Linked DNA regions of Pirellula sp. SH-Sr6A. Each later gene encodes a partner of the first gene's protein in a complex. Links are inferred from orthologs where the notes say so. Each region holds a gene or a part of one and is shown on either strand. Other genes may lie near its edges. The genes, in order: VN12_RS20040 and mnmG.

What was found.
Region 2: the proteins of VN12_RS20040 (region 1) and mnmG are in contact, whole or in part, in a solved structure (PDB 9HIP), measured with the Escherichia coli proteins. The link is inferred for Pirellula sp. SH-Sr6A from one-to-one orthologs.

Annotation. Positions count from the first base shown.
Region 1 is NZ_CP011272.1:5,132,083-5,147,543, forward strand. Bases 8,192-11,118 are described here. They hold VN12_RS20040 (tRNA modification GTPase), read right to left. Parts: upstream 10,376-11,118; coding sequence 9,008-10,375; downstream 8,192-9,007. Other genes in these bases: VN12_RS20035 (helix-turn-helix domain-containing protein), read left to right, coding at 8,192-8,986; VN12_RS20045 (homoserine dehydrogenase), read left to right, coding at 10,480-11,118. Outside these bases: VN12_RS19995 (ABC transporter permease), read right to left, coding at 1-138; VN12_RS20000 (DUF3299 domain-containing protein), read right to left, coding at 313-1,005; VN12_RS20005 (hypothetical protein), read right to left, coding at 1,085-2,521; VN12_RS20010 (rhomboid family intramembrane serine protease), read right to left, coding at 2,691-3,629; VN12_RS20015 (hypothetical protein), read right to left, coding at 3,637-4,407; VN12_RS20020 (DUF2760 domain-containing protein), read left to right, coding at 4,689-5,255; VN12_RS20025 (hypothetical protein), read left to right, coding at 5,183-6,298; tRNA glutamyl-Q(34) synthetase GluQRS, read left to right, coding at 6,323-7,447; more of VN12_RS20035, read left to right, coding at 7,475-8,191; more of VN12_RS20045, read left to right, coding at 11,119-11,844; VN12_RS20050 (cofactor-independent phosphoglycerate mutase), read left to right, coding at 11,888-13,108; VN12_RS20055 (hypothetical protein), read right to left, coding at 13,122-13,841; dnaE (DNA polymerase III subunit alpha), read right to left, coding at 13,852-15,461. UniProt on the Escherichia coli protein: Exhibits a very high intrinsic GTPase hydrolysis rate. Involved in the addition of a carboxymethylaminomethyl (cmnm) group at the wobble position (U34) of certain tRNAs, forming tRNA-cmnm(5)s(2)U34.
Region 2 is NZ_CP011272.1:634,401-649,928, forward strand. What follows is about bases 7,827-10,820. They hold mnmG (tRNA uridine-5-carboxymethylaminomethyl(34) synthesis enzyme MnmG), read left to right. Parts: upstream 7,827-8,380; coding sequence 8,381-10,261; downstream 10,262-10,820. Other genes in these bases: VN12_RS02335 (PQQ-binding-like beta-propeller repeat protein), read right to left, coding at 7,827-8,267; VN12_RS02345 (NAD(P)/FAD-dependent oxidoreductase), read left to right, coding at 10,272-10,820. In the rest of the region: VN12_RS02320 (cellulase family glycosylhydrolase), read right to left, coding at 1-965; VN12_RS02325 (HEAT repeat domain-containing protein), read right to left, coding at 1,129-1,905; VN12_RS02330 (PVC-type heme-binding CxxCH protein), read left to right, coding at 2,180-6,604; more of VN12_RS02335, read right to left, coding at 6,717-7,826; more of VN12_RS02345, read left to right, coding at 10,821-11,561; ATP-dependent helicase HrpB, read left to right, coding at 11,571-14,114; VN12_RS02355 (TolC family protein), read right to left, coding at 14,159-15,528. UniProt on the Escherichia coli protein: NAD-binding protein involved in the addition of a carboxymethylaminomethyl (cmnm) group at the wobble position (U34) of certain tRNAs, forming tRNA-cmnm(5)s(2)U34.

The DNA.
Region 1 (15,461 bases):
GGCGGCTGCACGTGCCAGGAGCCCCAAGAAAATCCCCAACTGCTGATTGATAAGAAGCGTGGAAAACGCGACGCCAATGACCAAGCCTAAGTATTTGGCTCGGTCGTGAAAAAGCATCTTGAGCGCGATCCAAAACATAGTGGAGTTCCATCAACCGCGAAGAGAAGACCGGCGGATGAAACCAACGGTCGAGGCGTTGTACGGTTGTACCCACGACGCCGGATGCATGAAAGGTAGATGCGAAAGATAAAGGGACGGTCCATCGTTGGATTCCCAAGCCCCCTCCTCCACGGAATCCTGCTCCGCACCCTGCTACTGAAAATGCTCTGCTTCGAGGACGTAATAGACGCCCGTCAAGCCATCGATCTCTTTGATTTGTGGCATTACCTCGAAAGTCCCCGCGAGAGAATGCTGCCGGTACGATCGAGTCGCAAACTTCTCGTTCACCAATCGGACTTCAATCATGTGTGTCAATGGCGGTTGTGTACCGAAGCAGCAAGTCGCCCAATCGGGGACCAGGACAAACGACTTGGAGCTCATACTGGCCAACGAGGTGGGGTGGATGTACCCCTTTAAGAAGATCTTCTTCCCGTTGAGCTTCAATGCTTCCAGCGTTGGCACATCGGGAGCCCCCATAGGACTTTTTAAGGCAGCGAACGAAATGCGTTCGTATCCGTCCGGAACCTCGGTCAAATAAATGTAAGAGTGTTTGGCAGGAGCCCCGATCAACAAGGCAATACCTAGGACACCGCCGATGGCAGCCCAAAGCTTCCCAGTTAGCTCGGCCGGAAATCTGTTGAGATTATAGAAAGCTAAGCACGCGAAGAGGGTCGCCAGGAATGGCAAAACCGTCAACAGCGGGGAGAACCAAGCGAGAAGACCAAAGAGGCCAAAGAACACCGACAAGATAGCCGCTCGGCTCAGCGCCTTGTAGGAGAACTCCTCAGGTAGGTCTTCAGCAACCCCTTGAAAGAATGCCTCGTTTTGCGATTCAGGTTTCAACATACGCGATGAGTCTCTCGGAAAAGCAAGAGAACCTAATTTGTCGAGGGACTAGGGTCGATGCCAAAACACCTGTCGATGCCTAGCCGTTTCGGGTAGCAACCAACCACATAAACGTACCGGTTGTCAATGTTGCGAGCGATACTACGCCGAGCGCTCGCCAGTGGTTCAAGTGAATGGAATGTGGATTCGATAGAGTAGTATCGAAATCGTTGAAAACGATCGATTCTCCTGCCACCGTAGCGACGCGCGACTGCATGCGAGCCGCGAAGCCTGCTCGGAACACCCTTTCTTCATCAGCCCCACTGGACGCATCCGCGAGAATGCTCTTCGGAGCCCAACGGATCTGGCTCGACTCGTCCTTTTTGGGAGCATTCGAGCCCGGAATAGGAATAGGGAAGAACGTCTTCGATCGCTTCACGGCTGCCGGATCGATCTGCTCCATCTCTTTAAGTCGCTCTTTGGCCTCGGGGAGCGGGCAAGCTCTCGTGTAGTTCACGATCGGCATCCGAATCCACGCATTGTCTTCCTTGGCATCTTTGAAGAGCTGGGTCAAACGATCCAATTGGGACCAGTCCTCCATACGTGCTAGATCGGGAATGACCAAGTCGGCCAAATCGGGTCGTTCGAGCAAATGGCACATCGCCTTGGCAACGGCAGGCTTCGTCAACACTTTCCCCTCGGTGGAGTGGAATCGCAATGCCATTACCGCAGCAAAAATATCAACGTACTGAGACTCAGGGTTTTTCAAAAAGGAATCGACGATCAAGGGAAGGCCAGCTTCCCCTTTGAGTGTCAAGTAAGCGGCGATCAACGAATCCAAACCGGCGCGATCCTCGGGCTTGGTACTCGTGATCATCTTCTCCATCCACACGGTGTCTTCGTTGGTTCCACACACACCTAGCATCGTGTAGTAGAGCCGTTTGCGATCGGGAGCCATTGCGGGATCTTGCACCCACCCGATGAGCTTGGGGCGATCCATCTTGCTTTTGAGCTTGATCACCTCTTCATAGGGAGTCAGTGCAAACTCGTCATAGCAATCGCGAGAAAGCAAAGCATCGGGATGCTCGAAATATTCTTGAAAGAACGCCAATCGCTCGACGGGATCCTGGGGGAGTTTTAAAAGCTTCGAGACGTATTTCTCCCCTTCGTCAGTCAGGGGGACGGGAGAGGACCAAACCAGTTCGCGAGGGTCGACACCCTGCATGAGGAAACGCTTTGTCGATTTGCCAGGTCCGAAATAGGTGGCTTGAAATTCCTGCCCCACCTTGACGAGCGCGTCCCCTTTGAGGATCGCCTCCAGCTTGAACTTCGCAAGCCCATCGATGTCATCGCGGCCATCGGGGACGAGAGTCGCGATGGCCACAACGTCCATCGATTCCATTTCTTGCCGAAGCGTCTGACCTGCGGCGGTGCAGAAGGGACACAGGGACGCCATGGCGTGGGCGTTCCCTAGCGAGTTCCAAGGATTCGTCCAAGCGACAAATGCGCACGCGAGAACTGCTAAAATCCTTACCATCGATACATTCCTCATTCCACGAACCTTAACAAGTCGACTCAAGTCCCGGGCGGCCCCAGACCTAGGGCGGGGCGGACCGTTTAATTTAAGTCATTTGTAGGGGTCAGGACCAGGAGTGAATGGAATAAATTACCAAAAGGGGGTGGGACTTTAACGGTCCTGGCGGAGTTTAGCGGCTCCAAAAAAGTCCAAGAAGTGCGCCGGTCGCCAACCCACCTAGGTGCGCCATATTCGCCATTCCTAAACCGCCTTGACTCAAGAAGCCTGCCAACAAAAGCATCCCCGTAAGCACGTAACCATCGGGAGGAAAGTAGAAACCGCAATCGGGCCGCAACTGAGACTTCACCGCCAAATAACCGAAAAGCCCCAGAACGACTCCTGAGATGCCCACGAAATTGGGTGTCCCCCAGAACTGGGTAGGCATCAACCCCTGCAGCAAGTGCGCGCCGATCGCGGACAGAAGAAGAATGATCGAATACTTTCCGATCCCTTCGACACGTTCGGTCAATCGCCCCAAGGATGCGAGCGAGATCATGTTTAGCAGCAAGTGCAGTGTTCCGCCGTGCAAGAAAGCTGGAGTGATGACGCGCCAGATTTCCCCTTGTTTCAGCGAGTAGGCGGGATCGCGCGTCTCGACGTATTTCGCGTAATCGACGAACTTCAGTTCCTTCATCGCTATCGCACCGAGTCGGTTCCCATCGCTCACGTACCCGAACTCCGTGACCAACCCCAACACAACGCACAGGATGATCAAAGCCAATGTCAAAGGCGGCATCTTGCCTCCCACACCGGCCGGGCGCGTGTATTTGACCTTTTGAACGTTTTTCTCGCGTTGCTTTTGTAAGTCGCGTTCCTTCTGAACAATCGCCCTCGCCTCGACTATCGCACTGCGATACCGCTCGTGATTCGGGTCCGCGAGAAAGTATTGCAGCTCTCGATCCGCCTCGGGAATCCGGTCTTCCTCTCGGATCCATATGGACCAACTGGGATCGCTCGTTCCCGGTCGCGGGGATTCGGTCTCGACGTGGGTCGATATTCCTTTGGTGAGCAGATAAGCGACAAAAGCCTCCGCTTGGGGTTTCGAATCGATGTCCGTTAAATGTCTCATGCGTTGATCAAGCGATTGGGCGGAGTTGTTGGATGGGAACGTAGTACTTCACGTAGCGGCGACCATCGCTAAAGCGCTGCCCGCGACTATCTTCTACCAGAATAGTGGCTCGACGAGTAATCCTATTGACCAGGCCGACCAAGGTTTTTCCTTCATGTCGAAACGCAACGCGCGTGCCGGGACGAATATTGAATTCCTTGGCCGCTCGCTCCTGCTGGGTAATCAACTCATGCCGATGCTCCGTGTGAGCAAACAAACTCTTCGCAATCGACTGGAAACGTCCGGCAGCGCAGTCGCTTTGGATCCAAACCAGCATCTCACAAAGATGGATCAACTCGTGCTCGACCACCCGTTGCATGGCGGTGAGACGGTCTTGGCATTCGAACCCGCAAACCCGAATCGTATCGCCCGGAGCACGAAAAGATTGAAACAAGAGGGACGTCGACAAGGCGATTTCGTAATGAGTACGCCCCGGTTTGCCCGCCGTGGGCGGAAAGGTCGTCCGCGTCGTCTTTCCACCCGCCCGAGTCATTCGCGAACTCAATCGAAAGGAAAGACCATACGATTCCGCCAAAGGCAACGCGATCCCCCCCAAGAACGACTCGTCATACAACCAAGCCATCGACTCGAGATCGCTGCGAGAAACGGCATGAAAATTTCGAGTCTTCATCACTTTGGATCGTGATAAGATTCGATCTGCGATCCACTTCTGACGTTCCGATCGATCGCGCCACACATGTGGGTCCCGGTACAACACCTCCCCCAACTGCTTTTGCATGGCGATCCGCTGCGATGTCGACAAGGATGTAGCAGCGGGAGTCGACGGCCGCGCAGCGTTCGAAAGCCTTTGCTCCTCGCCCATCTTCGATGACCCGTTCGGTTTGGCTGGTTTCCTCATATCCTTTGAATCGTCCTCGCTGCGCCATATCGCACGGGAAGTATACCGCAGGACATGCCACCAGTGCAGCATCGAAACGGCTGCCCGACGGAAAAGGCTTGCGGTATACTCACTCGCTCGATTTCGCGTTCGTCCACCCTTTTTCCTCTTGAGCGAGTCTCATGCGAATCCTGCTCGCATTCCGCGCTTTCTTCGCCGTTCTCCTGAACAAGGAGCGAGCGGCTGCGGTACAAAAACTTCTTTTGCCCGCCCCGGCCCAGCCCGATCGGGGGCAAACCCCATCGGGATCGAAGCCAACGATGGAGCCGGAACGACCCCTTGCGACTCCGAAAAAGCCCGCGCCGATCGCCCCGAAATCCACACGAAGTGAAGCGCTGACGCTGCTCAGCACGCTCCAACGAGAGGCGAGACTGATCGATTTGATCCAAGAGTCCCTCGACCAATACAGCGATGCGCAAATCGGCGCCGCCGCGCGCGATGTCCTGCGAGACTCTAAAAAGTGCTTGCAACAGGCCTTCGGAATCAAACCCCTGCTCGAACAATCGGAGGGGGAAGCAGTCTCCATTCCCGATACCCCATCCCCCATTCGCTGGCGATTGCTCGGATCGCCCAAAACGAACGGCCGAGTCGTTCACCCCGGCTGGATCGCCACTCAATGCAATCTTCCGACTTGGTCGGGCAACGCCGACGACTCTTTGGTCCTCGCAGCGGCCGAAGTGGAAACTTGACGCGCGGATCTTCCATCAACCACCGCATGACCAGCTTGTCCCCCGCCACCAACTCGGCCGATGCCCCCTCGAACCGATATGAAATTCGAGCCGGGTCCAGACTGCACTTGGGACTCGTGGAGATCCATCCTGGCACAAACAGCTGTTACGGCGGAATCGGCTGGATGGTAACCGATCCTTACTCCACCCTTCGGTTCGAAATCGCAGAGTGTCACATCGACGAATTACAAGTCGTTGCACCAAACGAGTGGCAAGGCCGCGTTTTGGAGTTGTGCCGTCGCTGGCTTGCAATCCATCCAAGCAGATCGCACCTGCCTGTTCGCAGCCTATGGCTTGCCACCACCCAGCGCCCGCATCAAGGTCTGGGTTCCGGAACGCAGTGGAGTTGTATGGTGATCCACGCCTTGATGGCTGCCGCATCGGGAGACCCCATGGGTTGCCGGCTGTCTATCGAGGAATTGGCACGCCTGAGCGGGCGAGGTCTTCGTTCGTACATCGGTTTGGCAGGTTACCTGGCCGGTGGCGTTATCCTCGATTACGGCCTGCCCTCGAGAAGCGTTCGTCTTCTCCCTTTCCCCAACTGGCCCGTTCTCTTGTTGCGAGACAGGAACACCGAAGGGGAATCCGGCGATGCTGAAAAGGAAATGTTTCAAGTCTGCTCGCAGCACCCCAATGCGGGCCGGGGAGCCATGCTTTCTCTGATCGAAGAACATCTGGTGCCCGCCCTCGAGTCGAACGATTGGACAAGGTGGGACCACCATATTGGCCAATATGGGCAGTTAGCTGGGAAAGTGTTTGAGAAGGTGCAGGGAGGTGTTTATCGATCTCAATCGATCCAACGCATCATCGAAACGGCAAAAGGATTGGGATACCGGGGCGCTGCGCAAAGCAGCTGGGGGCCAAGCGTCGCTTTGGCCTTACCCGAAGGGGCAGCGGCGGAATCGATTATCGACGCGTTTCAGCGCAGACTGCCCGGCATCTCTATCACCTTAACCGGAGGCCGAAATAGCGGTTCGCACGTTTCACCATGGAACGATTTATGATCATGAGTGACTGCGAATAATCCCATGGCTCCGAATCCTCCAACCATCGGTCGGCTGGCACCCTCTCCGACGGGCGCCCAACATCTGGGTAACGCTCGAACCTATCTCGTGGCTTGGATGCTGACGCGATGCAATCAAGGCAAACTTTACTTGCGAGTCGAAGATTTGGATACTCCGCGCACCAAGGCTGGTGCCGAGTCACTGTTGCTCGAAGATCTTCGATGGCTCGGGCTAACATGGGACCGCATGGAAGAGGTCGATGCGACCGCAGTGTCCGGGCAGTCAGACCAAGCGAGGGAGATCTTTTGGGGAAAGTCTCTTCGCGAACGAGGATACGTGCTACAGTCCGAGCGATTGGCTCGCTACCAAACGATTTTGGAAACGCTTCGCGAAAAGGAAGTGATCTATCCTTGCACGTGCACCCGTAGCGAAATCGAACAATCGGCGAGCGCCCCCCACGAACCGACGCCAGGGGAGGGAAGCTCCACTTTAATGCCCCATCCCGTCGATGGGCCTGTTTACCCGGGCACTTGTTCGTATCGCACCGCATGCGATGCAGAAAGACTCGACGCACAAGGTCTCAAGTACGCATGGCGATTTCGGTTCTCTTCGATCGCGGCCCTTCCGAGCGGTGCGACCGAAATCGATCGCGAGACACTTCGAATGACGTGGTGGGATGATTTCCTTGGAAAACAAAGTCTTGCACCGATCCAATCCCTGGGCGACTTTGTCGTCGCTCGAAACTACGGTCCACCTGCCTATCAACTCGCGGTAGTCGTTGACGATCATGACATGGGAATCAACCAAGTGGTGCGCGGAGCGGACTTGGTCAGCAGCACCTATCGGCAGCTGGCTCTCTACGGCTCGATGGGATGGGCCCCTCCTCGCTGGTTTCACGCGCCACTCGTCGTTGGACCAGACGGTAGGCGGCTCGCGAAACGGCATGGTGACACCCGGCTTTGCACCCTTCGAGACGAGGGTTATTCCAATCGCTTGATACTAGGGTTTTTGGCAAACAGCTTAGGCTGGATCGATCGCCCAGAAGAAATAGATCTCGGGGAATTGGAGTCAATGCTCAGGCAGGATCGAACGCTGCTCGATAGAATCCCAAAAGACCCCGTACAAGTTCTGTTGCCACGCCCCGCATGATACCTCCTCACGACAAGGCTCCCTCGTATGTCCTCGGATGATCCGAATAAATCGATTGCGAAGCGGCAGATTGCCAGACTGATCGGTAGCTCGGACATTCCGATGTATGTGCTAGACGAGCAAGACATTCTCGTTTACGCGAATGAAGCGATGTTGGCTTGGATCGCATCAATTCGCGGGCCCGATTCCGTTCCCTTGGACTTGATTGGTCTCAACTGCCGTTTTCATTCTCGACCTCTCGAAGGTCAACCGGATACCGAGCCAGACGGCGCCACCGACCGTCTCGCCGATTGGATCGCCCAGCTCGCTCCCCCCACCCTTTGGGATCGGAGTTCTCTTCACGTTTCGTCATGGGACGACGCGACGGCGAAAGTGATTGTACCACTGGAGCCGCATAGCGACGGGATGGGCGTACCGGGGCCAACAGGTACGTTGTTGGTGCTTCGGCTGCCGGAACGATTGCTCGATATTTATCGACGATTGCAATCGGGCAGCCGCGAATGCCCTTTGCCAAAATCGACCGATGGAGAATCGTCACTACCTTGGCCATGGTTAATCGCGGGACAGTCGCTACGAGCCGTACTACTGCGACAGCAATGGGAAATGGCATGCGCATCCGAGACCTCGACCATCTTGATCGGTGATGTTTGTGAAGAGCGGGACGCCCTCATTGCCATGCTCGCCCGCACGCGTGCCTCGCGAAAGAATCTGCTTTATCAACCCGGATCGACCATCCGGGTTGACTGCCATCTTATGGATGGATCGCTTTTGGAAAGCGTCCTCGAAGCGGTGGATGAAGTCATTCGTTCCTTTGGGTCCCGAGCCAGTCTCTTTTTATCGAGACTCGATGAACTTCCAGAAGAACTCCTGCTCGCCTTGGATCGCTATCTCGCCTCGAGACCGGAGCTCGTTACCTTTGCGAGCTGCCGTAAGCCGCTTCACGAATCGCGTGGCACGAACTCGTTATGGTTGCGCCTTTGGTTACGTCTTTCACCGCTCCGCATCGAGCTCCCCTCGCTTCGCGAAAGGTTGGAAGACTTGGATTCCATCATTGCAAGCTGGTTTCAAGCAAGGCAGCAGTTGGCGGAGCAAGGGCTTCGCATTCGCTCCGAGAAAATCTCTCGGCACCTCACGATCGCTTCTCCAGCAAAAGATGCGTTGCTAGCCTATCCCTGGCCAGGGAGCTACGAGGAGTTGGCCAGCGTCCTCGAATCTTCGATTCAACAATCCGAGGGAGGCGAGATCGGCGTATCCCACCTTCCGATCGCAATCCGTACGAGCCCCAGCCACTTTGAACGGCCTCCTTCTCTCGAACCCATTGCGCTCGATGAAGTCCTCGAGCAAGTTGAGAAGCAGCTTATCATGGAGGCGCTCGAGCATTGCAAAGGAAATCGCACCGCGGCGTCGAAACTCCTATCCATTTCTCGCGCTCGTATGATTCGTCGATTGCAACAATGGGGACTGATCCAAGACTCGACCTCGGGAGACGAGGAGGCCGAGGGCGATCTCCCGCAGTTCGAAGAAATCCGCGATGACTGATTCACCAATTGGCTTGGGTAGCTACTTGCCGATACAAAACCGACTGAAGAGCGCGTCCAACACGTCTTCGGTGTAGACCGTGCCTGCTACCAAACCAATTTCGTCTAACGCTATCCGAATTTCGGCAGCGATGATTTCATCGCCACATCGACCTCGGACAGCATCGAGGGCGGCTGCGATCGCACCCTTTGCGTTTAACAAAGCGCCTTGGCATCGCTCCACCGTCATCGGAACCGCGTCGGCCTGTTCCGCTTTTTGTTGCTGTACCCAATGCAAGAGGGCATGGCCAAGCTCCGCGACACCGTCCCCTGTCTTCGAACTGACTTCGTATCGCGCCTCGATGCGTTCGACGTTTCGATCGCGTGTCCCACCGTGAGGGCGAGATACATCGCATTTTGTTTCGATGAGCCAAATCGGTTTGGACGAACTCAACACCGGGGCAGGGATTGGTTCTGACAACTCATCGTGTGGAGAACAGTAAAGAAGCAAGTCCGCTTGCTCGATCTGCGATCGAGTAAATGCCTGTGCGAGGCCGCGCGGTGAGTCCTCCTGCCACTCTTCCATGCCAGCGGTATCGAGCAGATCGAACGCGACATCGGACTGTTGGACACGGTAACGAAGGTAATCACGCGTGGTGCCAGGTGTCGGGCTAACCATCGCGACCTCGGTGCCTGCAATGGCATTGAGAAGCGAGCTCTTGCCCGCGTTGGGAGGACCGGTGAGAGCGATCTGCCACTCGTGTTTTTGTCCGGAGCGAGAGTCCATTTGGGAGAGGATCCCTTCTACACTCGATAGGGCATCGAGCAACCTCGACTCGATCTGCTCGGGTGAAATGAACTGGATGTCCTCGTCGACAAAATCCAATCCAGCTTCGATGTCCGCCAACAAATGGATCAAATCGCGACGAGTGTCAGCCAAAGGTGCGGCCAACCCTCCCGCTAATTGGTTCAGTGCCACCGCAAGACTTCGTTGGTCGTGTGCGTGGATGACACCGAGCACCGCTTCGCATTGCGTCAAGTCCAGCCTTCCTGCCAGAAACGCTCGGAGCGTGAACTCTCCTGGTTGCGCGAGTTTCACCCCGGACAAAATCAGTTTTCGTTGTAGTTCGCTCAACAAGACCGGTGCACCGAGCGTGTGCAATTCGGCGGAAGGCTGACCGGTGTAACTTCTGGAGTCCGGCCAACAAAAAACCGAGACGGGGAGCGGCCCGAGCTCTCCGAGGTCGATGTCCATCCCGACTCGTTGGGCAAACGGGATTTTTTCAGGAAGCGGGCCAAGAGTTCGGAGCATGGCCAGCGTATCCGGACCGGTGATCCGAATCGCTCCTCGGAGGGCAGGCGCCTCGCCTGTGGCGATGGCGCAGATGGTCGTTTCGGTATCGAATTGCATGCCCTGGGCATCCCGGTTTGCGGAACGGTAACTTTGCGAGATCGTGATCTTGGTTTACTATTGTGCCTTTTCGGATGATCACCAACAGAGGATGACGCTCTTTCATGGAGAAAACAAGGGTTGCCATTGTCGGCATGGGAACTGTCGGCACCGGGGTGGCAAAACTCCTGCTCGATCATGGGGACCGTTTGGCTCGCCACGCGGGCCGCGTTCTTTGGCTTGAAAAGGCGACCGTTCGGGACCTGAAGAAGAATCGATCTATCCAACTGCCCAAAGGGGTTTTGACGGATGACTTGAACTCCGTCCTCCAAGATCCGAATATCGAAGTTGTCGCGCACTTGGTCGGGGGCATCGAGCCGGCTCGCACGATCATGTTGCAGTTGCTCGATGCAGGAAAAGATGTAGTCACCGCAAACAAAGCGCTCCTTGCCGAACACGGAGAGGAACTCTTCGATCGAGCTCGAGCGTTGGGTCGGACCATCGCGTTTGAGGCGAGCGTGGGGGGGGGAATCCCGATCATTGCGAACATTTCGCAATGCTTTTCTGCCAATCAAATCCGCTCGCTCCGCGGGATTCTCAATGGTACGAGCAACTACATCATCACACAGATGGAGGAGCAGGGGGAAGACTACGCCGACGCGGTTCGCCACGCTCAGGAACTCGGGTACGCGGAAGCAGATCCGACGATGGATGTCGATGGAAGCGATGCCGCGCAGAAGCTTGCTATTCTCGCCCACCTCGCATTCGGTGTTCGCGTGAAATGGAGAGAGATCCATCGCCGTGGCTTGGAAGCATTTCAGCTTGCCGATTTGCGATATGCATCCGAACTCGGATATCGAATCAAACTGATTGCCACGGCTCACCTGCACGAAGAAACCGGTCAGCTCGAACTTCATGTCTCACCGACGCTGATCCGAAAAGGACGTCCGCTCGCGGAAGTTCGAGGGGCCTACAATGCAATTTTGGTCGTCGGCGACGCGGTTGGAGATATGTTTTTCCACGGCAAAGGGGCAGGACAGATGCCGACCGCGAGCGCGGTGGTCGCCGATATGATCGATACCGCAGCCGGTCGTACCGATATTACGTTCCGGCGATTGGAACTTTGGTCCGACCGGGAATCGAAAATCGAAATTCTACCTTACGAGCATTCCAAGGGCCGCTATTACATGCGGTTTCACGTCGCCGACGAACCTGGTGTTCTATCTCAAATCACAGGCATCCTTGGTAAACACCAAGTATCGATCGCATCGATCATCCAGCACGAGCCCGAGCCCGAGCAAACAACGGGTTCTTCGTCGGATGAGTCGCGGGATGGACGCGAGGGTTCGCCTTTGACTGTCCCACTCGTGATCATGACCCACCAAGCGACCGAATCGGCTGCCATGGCGGCCAACACCGAAATCCGTAATTTAGCCTCCGTGCGCGACGAAGCCGTTTATCTTCGTGTTTCCGAAGGGGATAAAGCATGACGCGAACAGGACCTTTTCACCTCCAATCAGAAACGACACGACTATGAAATGGGTTATCATCATTCCGGACGGCTGCGCGGATTTCCCTGTCGAGTCGATCGGCGGAAAGACACCGCTTCAAGCCGCGAAGATCCCCAACATGGACCGCATCGCACAACAAGGCGTCGTGGGACGTTCGGACAACGTGCCGCGCGTCTTCACGCCTGGCAGCGAAGTCGCAAATATGACGCTCTTTGGCTATAACCCGCACGAGTTCTTTACCGGGCGGGCTCCAATCGAAGCCGCCGCGCAGGGGATCCAACTCGGGCCCTACGATTGGGCGATCCGATGCAATTTGGTAACCGTCCAAGATCAGATTATGGTCGACTTCACCGCGGATCACATTTCGAGCGAAGAAGCGGCGGAGATGCTCCGGACAGCTCAAGAGAAGCTGGGGAACGCCCAGTTGGAATTCGTCCCAGGTGTCAGTTACAGGAATCTCTTGATCTACCGAGGCCAGTCTCCCTCCGATGTTCCATTCTCGTCGGACACGCGCACGACCGCCCCGCACGACCTGACCGATGAATCGATCGAAAGCGACTTCCCCAAGGGACCCGGATGCGAACTTCTCTGTCGCCTGATGGAAGAAAGCCAAGCGGTTTTCCAAGATCATCCGGTCAATCAAAAACGAGTGGCTGCTGGCAAACGTCCAGCGACCAACCTCTGGCTCTGGGGACTGGGAAAGACTCCACAACTTCCCTCCTTTGAATCTCTTCACGGATGCCGCGGTGCCATGATCACCGCCGTCGACCTGCTTCGAGGTCTAGCTGCCTTGATCGGTTGGGATCGAATCGACGTCGTCGGCGCAACTGGGTACCTCGATACCAACTATGCTGGAAAAGGACAGGCTGCTATCGAAGCTTTAAAAACGCACGATATCGTCTGCGTCCACGTCGAAGCCACCGATGAAGCGAGCCATGAGGGGCGAGTCGATGAAAAGATCAAAGCCCTCGAAGCGATCGATCATCACGTCGTCGGACCCGTTCTCGATGCGTTGGAAAAGATCGGCGACTACCGCATTCTCGTCATGCCAGATCACCCGACCCCGGTCAGCACCAAGAAGCATTCGCACGGCTGGGTACCTTTTGCCACATGCGGTAAAGGCATTCAAGCAGATGGTTCGAAGAGCTACGATGAAGTCGCAGCAGGGGAATCGAATCTTCAGTTTCCGGATGGATGGAAATTGATTCCGAGTTGGATCCAAGCGGGCTTTTCTGGACGATAAAAACGACAGCTCGCTAGCCCCGAATGATCTTCGCTCGCTTCGCTTCCAATTCTGCGAGGCGAGCTTTCACACGGTCGATTTCAGCATCCAATTGCTGGAGACTCTCTGAAAGTGCCGAACGATCTAGGGACCTCGTCGAAACGTCCACGTCAACTTCCGCAGGATGAAGTTTGTGCATCACAGGAATTGTCGTTGTCATGGCCGTCACGAAGATCGATAGCACCGCGAGAACTTGGGCCTCCAAGAAAAACGATGCAGGAGCGAGGATCATCATCGAAATGAGAATTGCCAGTGCGATAATGCCACCTCTGGCGACGAACTGCAACCACTGAACTCGACTCGCTAATCTCGCGAGCGAGAGTAGAACGATGTGGCCACAGGCGATTGCAGAAACCACCAGTACCATGTTCGTTTGCCAAAAGCCGATAACGAACCGGTCCGACCATATGAGTACCAGACTGAACAAGGTAGCGAGGAGCGACAACCCGACGCCTAGGATCGCTACCGACTCGACAAAGAGATCTCGCCCCGAGAACAGTTCTCTACGCAACCCAGGACTGCATGCTAGCCCTCCCAAGCTCCCTCCAGCGATGACCAAAGTCGAGAACAGGATCCGGGCCTCGAAAGGACTAAATCGACCGATCAAGACAATAACGATCCCGATACACGCGGCCAACACGATGGAAACGATCAGGGAGATGAGAAACGGCTTTTTCAACGACGCAAGAACCATGCGCGAATCCTCACGTCGCAGATCGACGGAACTGGTTTTGGCTACCACCGCTCTTCATCTTCGGCTTGGTCGCTAGCAGTTTATGGCTCGGGGGTCCCAACAAATCGTCCAATCGTGTTCGCAATTCGGAATCGATGGCAACCCGATGTTTCGTCGCTTTGATGTGTACTGTTTCACCAGAGTGCAATCGCAACGCGAACATCACATCGCGTTGGCCTGGATACCCGCGCAGGATCTCGCGAATCTTCGTCATCAATTCAGGGTCGTGTCGTGATTGATCGAACAGAATGTGTATCCCGGTTGTGAACTTGGTGTCCGCTTCAGCGATCGGAATAAGTTCATTGACGATGAAATTTACTTCGTCCCCTTCCCCTCGCTTGTCGACGGTTCCCCGCGCCAAAACAACCGCATCGTGCTGGATCAATTCGCCGAACTGCTCAAAGTCGCTTGGCCAGCATATTCCACGAACGTAACCATCCATATCTTCCAAGTCGAAATTGGCGTACTTGGCTGACTGCCCCGGTTTCGGATTCTTGATAAACGCCATCTTGATAGAGGAAATCATCCCTCCCATCAACACTTCGTCACGATGCTTCGCATTCTTGATCGTCGAGGAAGTATGCGAACAAAATGCTTGCAGGGTTGTCGCATATTCGGAAAGGGGATGGGCGGTCAAGTAATACCCGAGCACTTCTTTTTCCATCGCCAGTTTCTCACGTTCCGGAAACTCCGGAACATCTGGCAATACCACCTTGACCTCTTCGGCGACCGCCGAAACATCGTCGAAGAGACTCATCTGTCCGCTCTTCTTGTCCTTCAGCTTCGCGGCTCCTCCCTGCAGAGCTTTCTCGATCACAGCCATTACCTGCGCCCGCTTTGCACCGAAACAATCCATGGCACCGGCTTTGATCAATGATTCGATCGTGGATTTGCCGCAAGCTGCTGCGTCGACACGTTCGCAAAACTCAAAGATGTTTTTGAAAGGCCCGTTCTTTTTCCTTTCGGTGGCAATTGCATCGGCAGCGGAACTACCGCAACCTTTGATCGCCGAAAGGCCAAAGTGAATCTTGCCATCGGCGACGCTGAAGTCGGCAGAGCATGTATTGACACTGGGGGCCTCCACAGCGATTCCCATCCGTTGGCAATCTTCGATATGCTCGACCAGACCATCTTTTCGTTTGAAGTTCCGGTTGGGAATATCACCCGTCAACAAGGCGGCCATGAACTCCACTTTGTAGTGGGTCTTTAAGTAGGCTGTTTGGTATGCGACGAGCGCGTAAGCTGTCGAATGACTCTTGTTGAAGCCGTACCCCGCGAACTTAAGAATCATGTTCCAGAAGTCTTCGGCTTCCTTCCGGGTTAGACCTTTCTCCAGGCATCCCGCCAGAAACTTCTCGGCGTTGGCAGCGATCAATTCTTCCTTCTTTTTGCTGATCGCCTTGATACACGTGTAGGCTTTGGCGAGCTCGATTCCTCCCAATCGGTTCAGAATCCGCATGACCTGCTCTTGATAAACCATCACGCCGTTGGTCTCTTCCAAGATCTCTTGGAGAACGGGATGGATATAAGTAGCCTGCTTCTTCTTCAGTTTCACGGCGACATATTCATCGACCATTCCCC
Region 2 (15,528 bases), 4.5 Mb from region 1 along the record:
GCAACCCCTCGACTTTTCAGCAGAAACTCTCGCAAGTCCTCAGGACTGCAACTCAGTGGAAATGTCTCACCGATCACAATCGGCTTGTCCCACGCAAATTTCTTGAGCAGCGCCAGTTCCTCAGCAACCTTGCCGGTTTTGGGATAGAGGTGGGGCGAAACAAAGTCGAGTTCCTCGGCAGACGATTGGTAAGCAGTTGGAAACGGGAGCAACCCCATTGTGATCATGTGAGACGAATCCTGCGCGCGAATCGACTGAACCATACGTGCGATCCACGCGCGAAAGATCTCGTCCCCCGTTCGCTTGCCGGCGTTCAAACTCAATCGCTGACAAAATTCCACGTCCCCCATGCGCCCCGAATACCAGCCATCTTCAGGCTTGCCCGCTGCCGCCGGTTCGTTCACCAAATCGTAGGCGAAGACAGCAGGACTATCTTTACAAGTTCGAGCGATCGTTTCCCAGAAGAACGCTTGAGCCCGCCAGCGATCGTCGTCAGTAAGTTTGTCGTACCACTCCGGACGGTCCGCGATCGTGTAGTTAGCAAGCCCGGTTATCTTGAGGTAGATGCCTGTCTTTTCCGCGATGGCCAGCAACTGCTGAATTCCGGCGATCCCCTTTTCGCTGGCAACATCGGGCTTGTCGAGAATGCGTGGCAATTCGGGATGGATGCGCGCGACTGTTGTGCCTGACTGCTTCATCTCCTCGAACTCGCGCTGGACGCGAGCCGGGTCCTCCTCCAGCCGCTTGAGAATATCCACGGAAGCGTAATTGTGCCCCCAAGGAACAAACCTCTCGCCAGAAGGGTGCAACACAAAACCCTTTTTGTCTTTCGAAACTTGAATGACTTCCATCTTCGTCGCTCGATCGATCGACGGACTCGTAGGCCCGTCGTCCGCGCCTGCGAATCGCAAGCCGAGAACAGAAACCAGCAAGACGTTCGCGATCGCATAGAATTTGCACTGCATATTTTAAGTCCTTGGATTGCGCACGGCGTTCATCCCCTGAAAGATCTCACTCGCAGTGAAGTATACCAGGAATGGGCACATCGACTCCTCGGCTGGAAGCGGGAGCCAAGATGAAACGGTTACTGGCGCGTTCGAACAGCAGACCCAGGACACACCGTGGGCCTTATCGCCCCAAGAAGAAGTCGATGGGGGAAGCGAGAAAGCTCGGAGAGTCTTCGTCGACCGGTTCCCCCTGGAGATAGGCTCGCATTTTGGCCGCATCGCCACCGAAGCTTTTTCCGGTCTGCTCTTTGAGAGCGAGATACGCAGCGTATTGAGCCCCGGGTTGCTTCGAGTCCAATTGTTTGGCGAGGAAGCTTTTCACATCCTCGGTTTTATGATTTCCCAACGACTCCGCCGCCATGTTTCGCACCACATCGCTCTTATCCGATGCAGCCATGGACAAGAGAGCTTGGGTGGCAATCGGATCACTGCTATTTCGAAGCGCCTTGGCGACCTCGAGCCGAACCTTGCTTTCTTTGTCCTTCGATAGTTCCGTCACGACCATCATAGCGTCTGGCCGTTCCAGCACTTCAGACAACACCAGAACGATGTGCCGACGAATATCGGGGCTGGTTTCCGCTTTGGCTGTATTGGCTAGGAGCTCGATATATCGGCGCTGCTCTTCGACCGGGTATTTTGCTATCGCCGTACGAAGCAGCTGGAACTCTTCCACCCGTTGATGGTAGACCGGCCGCCGAGCGCGATCCTTTCTCCATTGATCCTGAATGACCGGGTTCAGCTTCTTAAGTTCGTAAAACGGGCCGTCGGTACATCCGATGATCGCGAGCAATAAGCCGCTCGCGATGGCGGAGGAAACCCGTTTTCGTTGGGAAGCTAAGAATTCCACGTACGCAAGCCCCGTGGGGAGATGGGAAACAAACCGTTTGATCGCGGACATTAGCAAACCTCAATCGCTCGAATCCAGGGCAATTGCTCAGGAGCGATCCAAACAGGCAACTTTTATGAGACCTGTTGCGAAAGCCGCAGGGTTGGAGGACAATTTTGCGTTAACGCGTCATTAGTGGTTTGGGATTTTCCCCTTCTCCAGATACCCTAATCGATGCAGATTGAGGGGTTGGCCGTTGGTCTATCCGATTTCCGCCGGCCTTTTCCTCCGCCACCTCGCAGTCCCTTCCCGAACCCCGAGCCCTCCCAATAGAGTCCTGTGTACGATGCGAATACGAATCCCCGCTTTTGTCCTGTCGGTTGTCGCAACCCTTTGCATTCACACCGCGGGCCTTCGTTCAGCAGGCTATGCTCAAGACGGTAAGAAGCATGTGGTCTTCATCGCCGGCCGTCAGAGCCATGACTACGGGTCGCATGAGCATTTTGCAGGTTCCAAGATTCTCGCGGAGGTGGTCGAGAACTCGGATTCCAATGTCCGCTGTACCGTCATGCGAAACGGTTGGCCTGAAGACGACAGGTTGCTCGATCAAGCCGACGCCATTGTGATCTACTCCGATGGCGGGGGCGGACATCCCTCTTTGCCGCACCTGCCGCGGCTTCAAAAGCAGATGGAACGGGGAGCGGGGTTCGTCTGTATTCATTATGCAGTCGAGGTTCCCAAGGATCGCGGCGGGCCCGAGTTTCTCAAGTGGCTGGGTGGGTATTTTGAAACGAACTGGTCTGTGAATCCCCATTGGGATGCGAAGTTCGACACGTTACCCAAGCATCCGATCACCACAGGAGTGAAGCCTTTCGAAACCCGAGATGAATGGTACTTCCACATGCGATTCCCCGAGGGCATGAAGGGAGTCACACCGATCCTTTCCGCCGTTGCTCCCGAGCACACCATGTCGAGGCCCGATGGTCCTCACAGCGGAAATCCAGACGTCCGCAAAGAGGTCGCGATGAAAGTGCCGCAGCATGTCGCGTGGGCTACAGAGCGTCCCGATGGCGGTCGTTCGTTCGGGTTCACCGGCGGACATTTCCACTGGAATTGGGGCCGCACCGAACAGACCAAACTGGTTGCCAACGCCATTCTCTGGACGGCAAAAGCAAAGATCCCTGATGAGGGGGCGGTGGTTGCACCGAAGTCGGTGGAGCAACTCAAAGAGAATCAGGACGAGACGGTTCCGGGAGGCTTCGATCCGAAAAAGATCGCGGAATCATTTCGATTGACGTCCGCACCGGTTGCTGGATCCGACAAGGCTTCGGTCGCAAAGCTTCTCTTCTCAACGGATACCTTGACCAGCAAAACACCTGGACATCGCGTCGATGCAGCGGTCGACATTCGAGGCGTCAAAAAGCTTTATTTGATCGTGTCATCGGGACGCGATGGAATGGCATGCGACTGGTCGAACTGGGTGGAACCGAAGTTGGCCGGTCCTTCTGGCGAAAAGTCATTGCTCGACCTGAATTGGTTTACGGGGTCGGCAGAATGGGGAGAGCCGCGCAAGAATGCGAACGCGGAAGGAGGGGCAATGCAGGTCGGGGGCCGAATCGTTTCCGGCATCGGAACGCACGCGTTCAGCGTGATCGGATTCGATCTTCCTGCTGGTTACGAGACCTTCAAAGCGGGTTGCGCGCTCGACGACGGGGGCGTTTCGCAGCAGAACGGGCAGACAACTTCGGTGCGGTTTCATGTTGCAGCGGAAGGGGTTCCCGATGGAATCAATGATTGGGGCAGGAACGGATCGGTGCAGGCTGTGGATCGAACGCCCGACAAAGCCGTCGCGGGGTTACAAGTAGCCGATGGGCTCCAAGCATCCTTGGCTGCATCGGAGCCCATGCTAAAGAGCCTCACGAATATTGACATCGACCATCGCGGACGAATTTGGGTTTGCGAAGTGGTGAATTATCGCCGCCACCAAAACGATCGACCGGAAGGAGATCGAATTCTTATTTTGGAAGACACCGATCACGACGGTGTCGTGGATACGACCAAGGTCTTTTATCAGGGACGCGATATCGACTCCGCCCTCGGATTGTGTGTCCTCGGTAATCGAATCCTCGTGAGTGCGGCACCTTACGTACTGGAGTTCATCGATGAAAACGGAGATGACGTGCCCGATCGAAAGTCTCAGATCTTGACCAAAACGGGGCAACCCCAGCACGATCACTCGGTGCACTCCTTTGTTTTTGGGCCCGACGGGAAGCTCTATTTCAATTTTGGGAACACCGGTCAACAACTTTGCGATTCCGCGGGAAACCCGATCTTGGATCGATGGGGAAGGAAGATTAACGACTCCGGTACCCCCTATCGCCAAGGGATGGTATTCCGATGCAATGAAGATTTGAGCGACATGGAAGTTCTCGGGCATAACTTTCGAAATAACTACGAAGTTGCCGTCGACTCGTTCGGTTCGCTGTGGCAATCGGATAACGACGACGATGGAAACCGTGCGACGCGGATCAATTTCGTGATGGAGTTTGGCAATTACGGCTATGTGGACGAGGCCACGGGTGCCGGCTGGCAGGCAGAGCGAACCAACTGGGAGTCAGAGATCCCACAACGGCATTGGCACCTCAACGATCCCGGCGTGGTTCCGACCATGTTGATCACCGGGGCGGGATCGCCAACCGGGATAACCGTATACGAGGGCTCGCTGCTTCCTGAACGCTATCGCAATCAGGTCATTCACACCGATGCGGGGCCGAATGTGGTGAGAGCTTATGTCGCTCAAAAAGAAGGGGCGGGTTACTCGGCTACGATTGAGGACATCATTGTCGGCGAGTTCGATCGATGGTTTCGGCCTGCGGACGTATCGGTCGCGCCCGACGGATCACTCTTCGTATCCGATTGGTATGACCCAGGAGTAGGCGGACACAATATGGAGGACATGGAGCGAGGAAGATTGTTCCGTGTAGCTCCTCCGAAGACACCTTACCGAGTTCCTACCTATGACTTTCGCACGGCCGAGGGAGCCATCGAGGCGTTGAAGAGTCCCAACAATTCGGCTAGGTATATGGCCTTCAAAGCCTTGACCGGCATGGCACAGCAAGCCGTCCCATCGTTGCAATCGATGGCAAAGGATCCCAACCCTCGCTATCGCGCTCGTGCACTTTGGATTCTGGCTCGCATCCAGTCTCCCAAGCAGATTGTCGATCAAGCGGCGAGTGACACCGATCCGAATGTGAGGATCACCGGTATTCGTATCGCTAGACAGCATCGCTTGCCAACGAACGAATTCGTTCCAACTTTGTTGGACGATTCCGATACAGCGGTTCTTCGCGAACTATGTGTTGCATTGCGCGAAGACAAATCGAAAGAGGGACCCAGCTACTGGTCAAAATTGGCGGCTCGATTCGATGGCAAGGACCGATGGTATTTAGAGGCCTTGGGGATCGCTGCGATGGATCGATGGGACGAGTGCATCGATGCTTGGTTGGCCACCAAACCGGATATGGCCTCCGCATCGTCTCGTGGTATCGTGTGGCGGGCGCGCGGTAGCAAAGGAGCAGGACTGCAAATTGCAGCCCTGCAATCACCGAGCCTTCCCGATTCACAAATCTCGCCGATGCTCCGCACTCTGGACTTCCAAGAGAAAAGCGCTCGCGAAAAGGGCATCGAATCTCTTTTGAACGCGATGAAAGCTTCGCCGGCGAGCGAACGAACCGATTCACTGGTTGTCGAGGGTCTTTTGCGAACCGATCGCGTTGCGAACGATCTGGATCCTCTCCTTCTCGCGAGTGTCGCACGGTATGTCGAACGGATGGGGGATGATCCTGCTCAATTGCGGGTTTTGCGGAAGGTACGAGTCCCGCGTTTAGACGCGTTGATTCTGGAACGAGCGGCCGCTTGGGGGGCCACTTCCCAGGGATTGCAAGCGCTCGAAATTTACGCGACGGATGCCAAGAATCGCCAGTCCCTATTGAATCGGCTTGCTTCCGACAAGCCGACCGAACTGGATTTGTCGATTGCCCGAATCGTTTCCTTGGGAACAAAGCGTGAATGGCTGGAACTGCAACGATCGCTCTTGGAGTCCGATACCGCGACCAAAGGAGTGAAGGCGGAGGCGGCCATCGCATTGGCTCGTAACAAGAGCACGCAACCCTTTATCTTAGAGCTGGCGAAAAAGCAGGCCATTCCGTCGGAAGCACTGGGATTGGTTGCGAGCACCCTGAGAAGCTCGAGCGAAGCGTCGATACGAGAGGAAGCTCAAAAGCTATTTCCCAAGGCCGAAGGGTCCCAGAAAGAATTACCTTCGATCGACCAATTGGTGAAGCGAAGAGGAAATGCGGATCGAGGAAAAGGGATCTACTTTGGTGCAGCGACCTGTTCACAATGCCATATCGTTGGAAACGATGGGAAGAATGTCGGCCCGAACTTGAGTGAGATTGGGAGCAAACTTTCGAAGGACGCGATGTACTTGTCCATTTTGGCCCCCAGCGCGGGGATAAGTCACGCGTACGAAGCCTACGCCCTCCGGACGGACGAGGATGAAGTGATCACGGGGTTGCTCGTATCGGAAACCGCGCAATCGATCACCCTGAAGGACGCAAAGGGGATCGAGCACACGGTCGCGCGGCCTAATGTTGATGAATTCAAGAAGCAAGACAAGTCGCTCATGCCCGAAAACCTTCATGAACTGGTTTCGGATCAAGGACTCGTGGATCTCGTCGAGTACCTCACGACGCTGCAAAAGGCAAAGTGAGCCTGAGTATGGCGAAAGATCGCCGTGCGCTAGGTTAGGGCTCGTAAGCTAGCGAACTGGCTCGTAAGCCAGCGCACGAGCGATGAAAACGAACGAAGCACCGTGTGGGGTGTTATTCCTGGATGCAGTAAAGGTGTCCAGCGCTGCGAAGCAGCAAACGTTTGCCGATGAAAACCGGGGACGCGTCGATTTCTTCGCCGAGTTCGTTGGTCGCCAAGATCTCAGGTTCCGCGCCTGCTTTCATCACCACCGTCGTACCGTTTCGTCCGGTCACATAGAGTTTGTCCGCCGCGGCACCGATCGAGGAATAGATCGTATCGAGGCCATTGATCCGGCTACGGGCGAACACAGGCATTCCAGTCGAGGCGTCCAACGAGGTCAAGATGTTTTTGTTTTCCGAGAGAAAGTAGACTTGGCCCTTATAGAGCGTGGCCGACGGGACGTAGGGAGTGTTCTGGTGGTAGGTCCACTTCACGAAGTCCTTGCTTTGGGAAACATCACCCTTTGCGTCCAGCGAAATTGCGTAGCATGCAGCGCCCCGGAAGCCGGTGGTCGCAATGACCTTTCCTTCGTGGATAAACGGGGTGGGGATCGGATTTTCTGTTTGTCCGCCGCATTCCCAGATCAAGCTTCCATCTCGGAGGTTGTAGCTTCGGACCGTTCTCCCGTTCATGATGACTTGCTCGACGCCGCGGTGTTCCACCACGATGGGGGTGCACCAGTTTGTTCGTTCCGCACGCGCCGTTTTCCATTTCAAGTCGCCGGACTTTGGATCGAGTGCAGCGATGAACGAGTCTGCTTCGTGGTCCCAGGGAACGATAAGGTAGTCTTTATAGAGAGCTGCGGATGCCCCTTCACCGAATTCATTGCGAGTGACTTGTTCACCCAGATCGGCGTTCCAGATCACTTTTCCTTGCAGATCGAGGCAAAAAATCCCTCGCGAACCGAAGAATATGTACAAGTGCTTTCCGTCGGTCACAGGTGATGCGGATGCGAAGTTGTTGGTGCCGTGCCCACCTTCATGAGGCAGTTCTTCGGTCACGGTTGTTTGCCAAAGCTTCTTTCCGGATTCGAGGTCGTAGGAAGAGACCAAGAATTGATAAACATTGTTCGGACGAGGTTTGGATAGCCGTCCTCCTCCTGGAAGGGCGGAGCCGCGGTTGTTGGGTCGAGATTCGGTATTTGCCGTCTCAGGATCGTAAACCCCGGCGGTTGCAACTCGAGGGCGGGGAGGTCCGGGGCGATCAGCACCCCCGGGTGGATTCGATGGTTGGGCGGGTTTGCCGTCGTTGGCACGGGGTGGAAGCTGTTTGGGTGGTTCAACCGTTTGGAATTCCAGATCGCGTTCCACAAAAGGGCGTGATGTTTGAATCACTTCTGTTTTGTCGGTTCTGATCGCAGTGAGAATGAAGATTTGATTCCCCCAAACGATAGGGGTCGAGCTCCCCATGCCATCGAGGGGGGTTTTCCAAGCGATGTTCTTGTCACGCCCCCAGGACGTAGGAGGTGTGGCATCGAGGGATGCACCATTTCCGAGCGGTCCGCGCCAATTGGGCCAATCTCGCTCTTCCCCGATCGAGCTTGGCGAGAAAGGGGTCATGACCAGGTAGGCGAGGCTCGAAAGGAGGGCGACTCGGACTTTTGACCGAAGTTTTGTGTTCATGAATGTTTCCTGCATGAGCTGTTCCTCGTCAAATCAGGGAAGTGGAGGTACGATACGGATTCAGAAGTCTATGAAAACCCAGGAATGTTGAAAAAGTTCTACCGAGAGTTGGGATGAATCGTTACGAATACGATGTAATCGTTGTGGGTGCAGGGCATGCCGGAACCGAGGCAGCTGCGGCGGCTGCACGCCTCGGAGCACGCGTGGTTCTGCTGACGGGGAATTTGGACACCGTCGGGCAAATGAGTTGCAACCCTGCCATCGGCGGTGTGGCTAAAGGACAGATTGTACGGGAGATCGATGCCCTCGGGGGATTGATGGGATCCGCCATCGATAAGACCGGCATCCAGTTCCGATTGCTGAACAGTCGCAAGGGTCCGGCGATGCACTCCCCGCGCGCGCAGGCTGACAAGAAAGCCTACCAGTTCGAAATCAAACGGGTGATTGAGGAGACGTCCGGTCTGGATTTGCGACAGGAACTGGTCGAAGAGCTTCTGACAGAAGATTCAGCCTCGGGTACAAACGGCAACCGACGTATCTTGGGTGTCCGAGTTCGAGGAGACGCTTTCTATTATGCTCGGTCGGTCGTTCTCACCACCGGGACATTTTTACAAGCCATAATGCACACAGGAGAAGCGAAGACTCCCGGAGGCCGAGCCGGTGAAGGAACGACGTCGGGTATCAGTCATACCCTCGCATCGCTTGGTTTCCGGATCGAGCGATTCAAAACGGGAACGCCCGCTCGATTGAACAGCCGCACCATCGACTACTCCAAGACGGAGATTCAACCAGGCGATGAATCCCCCCAACCCTTTTCGTATCTGACAGAAAGCCTCCCTGAACCCCAGGTCCCATGCTGGATTACTTACACCAACCATGAAGTGCATGAGCTCATCCGAGCTAATCTCCATCGAGCGCCGATGTATTCGGGGCAGATCCAGTCAACGGGCCCGCGCTACTGTCCCTCCATCGAAGACAAAGTAGTGCGATTCGCCGATCGAGACCGCCACCAATTATTCCTAGAGCCCGAAGGCAGGAATACGTGCGAAGTCTACGTGAACGGCATCTCAACGTCGCTACCCCGAGATGTTCAAGACAAAATGTTGCGCATGATTCCAGGCTTGGAGAAAGCTCAGATCATGCGATATGGATACGCGGTGGAGTACGACTTTTGCCCACCGGATCAGCTCAATCCTTGGCTAGAAACCAAGGCGGTCGAAGGTCTTTTCTTCGCGGGTCAGCTCAACGGAACGACGGGATACGAAGAAGCGGCCGCACAAGGGTTGATCGCTGGGGCCAGCGCGGCTCTTCGCACGCAGGGAAAGGACGGATTCACCATCACTCGAGATGCCGCCTATATGGGTGTATTGGTAGATGATTTGGTGACCTGCGGTGTCGATGAGCCTTATCGCATGTTCACGAGCCGCGCGGAATATCGGATGATGCTTCGGCAAGACAACGCAGATCGAAGACTGACGGAGTTGGGGTACCAGATCGGTTTGGTCGACGAAATGCGCTACACCGTTTATCAGAAAAAGCTCGCGGACATTCAGCGTGCGAATGAAGCTGTGCGCAGCCTCCGGATCGGAGACGTTCCTGGCGATAAGTACTTGCGACGTCCCGAGGTGACTTGGTCCGACATGGTCGAGCAGTTTCCAGAAACCCTGGGGGACTTCTCGAAAGAAATTGCCGAGCAAGTCGAGAATGACATCAAGTACTCCGGATACATCGCTCGCCAGCAAGTGCAGGTCGAACGTCAAAACCGGATGGCGGATAAAGCGATCCCCGTGGACTTCAACTACGAAGCAATAATCAGCTTGAGAGCGGAAGCGAGACAAAAGCTATGTCGGATTCGCCCGATCAACCTCGACCAGGCGAGTCGGATCAGCGGAATCACCCCCGCGGATATCAGTTTGGTGTTGGCTTACATTGAAAACCCCAAACTCCGCGGGCGTGCGAATAGCAACGCGGAATCTTTTCCGACGGACGCTTGAGTATTGCATCATGAATCCGAAGGAATCGACTGGGGACTCATCGCACGGCAAACATGCAATCGTCATCGGCGCTGGGATTGCCGGTTTGACCGCGGCGAGGAAATTGCATCGTGCAGGTTGGCGCGTGAGTATCCTCGAAGCTCGCGATAGGATTGGCGGCCGAATCCAAACCGATGCGATAGACGGATTCCTTCTAGACCATGGCTTCCAAGTCTACTTGACCGCTTACGAAACAGCCGGACAGGAGTTGGACCTGTCGAGTTTAAGATTGCGATGTTTACCCGCTGGAGCATGGATTCAGCTGGGAGGCAAGCGGTATCGTGTCGGCGATCCACTTCGTTGCTCGATGGGGGCGATCGTACGGGATTGCATCTCCACCGCGTTGGCGCCGATCGGTGGACTGCGGGACAAACTGCAGATGCTCCGGTACAGAAGCTTGATGCAAAACCAGTCGAATCTCGACATCAGCCATGACGCGAGGGTCCCAGCGAGGGATCGGTTGCGCCAATTGGGCTTCTCCGATCGAATCATCCATAGCTTTTTCAAACCTTTCTTCGGCGGGATATTCTTGGAGCCCGAATTGGCGGTTTCGTCCGATAGGATGGACTTCGTATTCAGGACATTTTCATTGGGATTTGCTGCATTACCGCAACAGGGAATGGGTGCCATTCCTGAGTCGATCGCGCAAGACCTCCCCTCCGGTTCCCTGCACACGAACACGACGGTGCAGCATGTTGAAAAGGGACGCGTCACACTTTGCGATGGTACGAAGCTAGAGGGGGATGCTGTTCTCGTTGCAGTAGAGCAACCCGCTGCCGATCGACTGCTCGGGCTACAATCCTCGTGCCACTTCCCTCCCCGTTCGACATGCACCCTTTACTATGCGGTCGAGAGACCTCCGTTGCACGATTCCATGTTGCTGCTCAACGGCGACGGCGTTGGTCCTGTGAATCATTTGTCCTTTGTAAGTTTCGCGCAGCCATCCTATGCACCGAAAGGCCTGTCGCTGGTCAGTGTGAACACGATCGGCAACGCGGAAGAATTCGACATGCCGCTGGAAACATCGGTACGAGAACAACTCACCGATTGGTTTGGATCGTCGGTGGCGACGTGGCGGCATCTCCGAACCTACCGTATCCCCTACGCGCTGCCGAATCAGACCCGCGAAGCGATAGATGAGACTCCGGATCCGCTCGTCTCGGATGGGATTTATCGATGTGGAGATTACTGCGTAAGCGGTAGCATCGAAGGTGCTGTGCAAAGCGGTCTGCGAGCGGCAACCAAGATACTTGCCCTCTAACTATTTGCTATGCAACCACTACCGATCGATTCCTATCTGCATGAGATCCTCGACGCCGTGCGCGGCCATCCAATCGTCGTGGTCGAAGCTCCTCCGGGTTCGGGGAAAACGACGCGAGTTGCGCCATCGCTTCTCGAGATGATTTCTCAATCGGGAACTAGTGGGCGGATCTATCTGCTGCAACCGCGTCGATTGGCAGCCCGTTCGGTTGCCGAACGAATCGCGCAAGAGAGTGCGTCTACGATCGGTGAGAGGATTGGGTATCAAGTTCGATTCGATCACCAAATCAGCCGCAATACCCAACTGATTGTGGCAACCGAAGGGATACTCCTGAGGCGTCTTCAATCCGATCCTGCGTTGGAAGACGTCTCCATAGTTCTGCTCGATGAGTTTCACGAACGTTCACTCGATGCCGATCTACTACTAGGAATGCTTCGTCGCGTCCAAGATACAGTGCGGGAGGATCTGCGGATCGTCATCATGTCTGCTACCTTGGACATCGATCTCATCCGAGAATCGCTGGGCGAGATTCCGATCATTCGAATTGAGAGCAGGACCTTTCCGGTTCGGAATCTTTACAAGCCGATGAACCCAAGGGACCGTATGGTCGATCATCTAGTTCGGGTTGTCAGCGACTCCGTCCAGCAGTACGAAGGTGATATCCTCGCTTTCCTGCCGGGAGCTGGCGAAATACATCGCGCCGCCGAGGAACTGAACAGGACCTCTGTGGCGCGCGATTGTGATGTGCTGCCCCTCTACGGTGCGATGACGCTGGAAGAGCAGTCTCGCGTCGTGCAAACCGGGCCTCGCCGCAAAGTGGTGCTCGCGACCAACATTGCTGAAACATCGCTCACCATCGAAGGGGTTCGGGTCGTAGTCGACAGCGGGCAAGCCCGAGTGATGCGATTCACTCCGGATGTAGGCTTGGACCGTCTTTGTTTGGAGAGCATCAGTCAAGCGTCGGCGACGCAACGAGCCGGTCGCGCAGGTCGCGTCGCTCCGGGGACGTGTATCCGTCTGTGGTCGGAAGCGGCCGACCGCGCTAAAGCTGCGCATTTGGAACCAGAGATTCGCCGGTTAGACCTCTGTTCGGCCGCGTTGCAATTGTACGCATGGGGTGAGGGGGAGTCGGAGGACTTTCCGTGGCTCGAAAAGCCCAGGGAGGATGCTTGGGCTGCGGCCAAAAAGCTATTGGAATGTCTTGGAGCGATATCTCATGGCAAAATCACGCCCATCGGAATCCAGATGTCCCAACTGCCGATCCATCCACGATTGGCGAGGATGGTGCTCGATGCGGCTGAGCGAGGTTGTTTGTCACGCAGCGCGTTGCTCGCTGCGATGCTCGCGGAACGCGATCCTTTCGATCGCCGCGAGCAGCGGGACCGGTCGCCTTCGATTCACACCAAACATACGTCCAAGTGGTTCAGCGACTGTATGGAGCGATTGCTGATTCTAGAAAGTGCTCTCCATCGGCAGCCATTTGAATCACCTTTTGGCGAGCTCAACTTTAGCGCACTGAGAACGATCGCCAGCGCAGCCGAACAGATCTCGACGCAAACAAGATCTCTCCTGGAAAGAGATCGAGCGCATGACTGCGATCAAAACACTGCACCCGAGGCGATTCTGCAGTCACTCTTGGCGGGCTTCCCCGATCGTTTGGCTCGCCGCAGGCAAGCGGGTAAAAGCAACGGATTGATGGTAGGGGGAAAGGGTGTATCACTGCATCCGCAGAGCGGGGTCTTAGAACCCGAGTTTTTCCTGTGCATTGAAATGGATGGTGGGAAGGGAAGCGACGCGATCGTTCGACAGGCGAGCGGCGTCGAGGTCGACTGGATTCTGGACAAACTGGTGACATCCGAAGAGTGCTTCTTTCACCCAAGCCAGAAACAGGTCGTTGCACGCAAGCAGACGCGTTGGTTGGATTTGGTCCTGCAAGAAACGCCGACTGCCATTTCTGATAACGCGAAAGCCAAAGCGATCTTGATGCAAGGGGTACGTCAGTATTGGGATCAGGCCTACCCGAAGGATGACGAGAGTCTTTGCGGATTCATTGAACGCGTACGATGTCTGCGGGAGTGGATGCCTGAGTTGGAATTACCTGAGATCGGGTTGCCTCTACTCGAGGAGGTAGCGGAAGAGCTTTGCGATGGTAGAAGATCGCTGTCGGAAATCCGGAATGCGCCTTGGCTGGACTGGCTGCGTGCCAAACTCACACCCGAGCAATTGCAGGCGATCGAGAGAGAGGCGCCAGCGCGAATCCAAGTTCCCAGTGGGAGCCAAATCAAGATCGAGTACGAACAGGGCAAGCCGCCGGTGTTGGCAGTGAAAATTCAGGAGGTCTTTTCCTGGCGAGCAACACCCCGCATCGCGAGAGGAAGAGTGCCGCTATTGCTACATCTACTCTCCCCTGCGATGCGTCCCCAACAGATCACCGATGACCTCGCTTCGTTTTGGGCAAATGGTTACCCCGAAGTCAAGAAGGAGCTTAAACGTCGATACCCGAAACACTCGTGGCCTGATGATCCGGCTAACGCAGAGCCTGGCAGGAAATAGTCTTCAGACAGGCCCTGGTCTGATCCCCACTTTTGGCATTTTGGCTAACGGTTTGCTGGGATATCAAACGTTGCGGACTGGGCTTCTTGGACCATCGCAATGGGAGCTGGCTCCGATCGACCGAAGGCTTGTTTGCCAGGTGCCGAGTGGATCTGGATTGGAACCGATTCCGTGGTTTGCGTTGTGTCGGTATCGATCATTGGATCCTCCAACGATTCCAGTTCGTCGACGACGAAGTCTCCGGGACGACCACCACCCCCGAGCGCCTGATAGGCTTTGATAACCGCTCCGAGTTGCTTCTGCTTTGTATTGATCAATACCAATCGCGTTTCCATCATGTCCCGCTGAGCCAGCAGGACTTCGATGTATTCCCCCCGTGCATTCTGGAAGAGTTTGGTTGCATTGTCGACCGACGATTCCAACGACTGCAGTTGCTGGGTCTTGACCTCGAGGCTTCGCGTATAGTTCTCGACCAAGGAGAGTTGATTAATGACTTCGATGTGGGCATTGAGAACGGTCTGTTGGTACTCGTAGACCGCTTGCAACTGGCGAGCGTTCGCATTGAGATAGTCTGCTTTGATCGCGGAGCGGTTGATGAGAGGGGCGACAAGTCCACCGGCTGCGTTGTAGATCAGCGATTCGGGACTTGAGAAGAGATACTTGGTGTTGAACGCTTCGTAACCCACACCCGCCGATAGGATGAGTGAGGGGAAGAATTGAGCGCGGGCAACGCGGACATCGAGCCCCGAGGCAGCGACTTCCCTTTCTGCCTGACGGATATCCGATCGGTTGAGCAGTTGCTGAGATGGAAATCCGACTCCGATCGCAGGCAGGTAGAGGGAAAGGAATTCAACACTGGGGCGATCGATCTTTTGCGGGAACCGACCAGCCAAGTAATTGATTCTATTCTCCGTCTCCGTGATCTCCTGTTGGATGATCAGCTTCTCGCTTTGATTCTTTTGCACTTCCGCCTGAAAGCGTTGGACGGCAAGCTCTGTACCTCGCGCCGCATCCTTCAGGGCTTTGGCGGTATCCAAGCTTTGTTGTTGGATGGCGATCGTTCGATCGAGTGTTTCGAGTCGATTGTCGAGAGCGAGCAATTCGTAGTAGTTTTCGGCAACTTCCGCCACGACGCGAGTGACCACATAGTTTCGCCCGGCTTGCGTTCCCAGGAATCGCAGGGCCTGAGCATCGCGGGCATTGCGCAGCCTGCGCCAGATGTCGATCTCCCAAGTAACATCGGCGGCAATCAAGAAATTGGGGAGAGGCTCGGGAAAACCTTTCCCAGGGGCTGCTTGGAGCTGGTCCTCCACAGCACCGTCGCGTGTGAAGCGGCTTGATTTCTCGATGCCAGCGGAGGTTCCGATCGAAGCAAAGGGGAACAGCAGGCCTCGCCTGGCTCGATATTCATTGT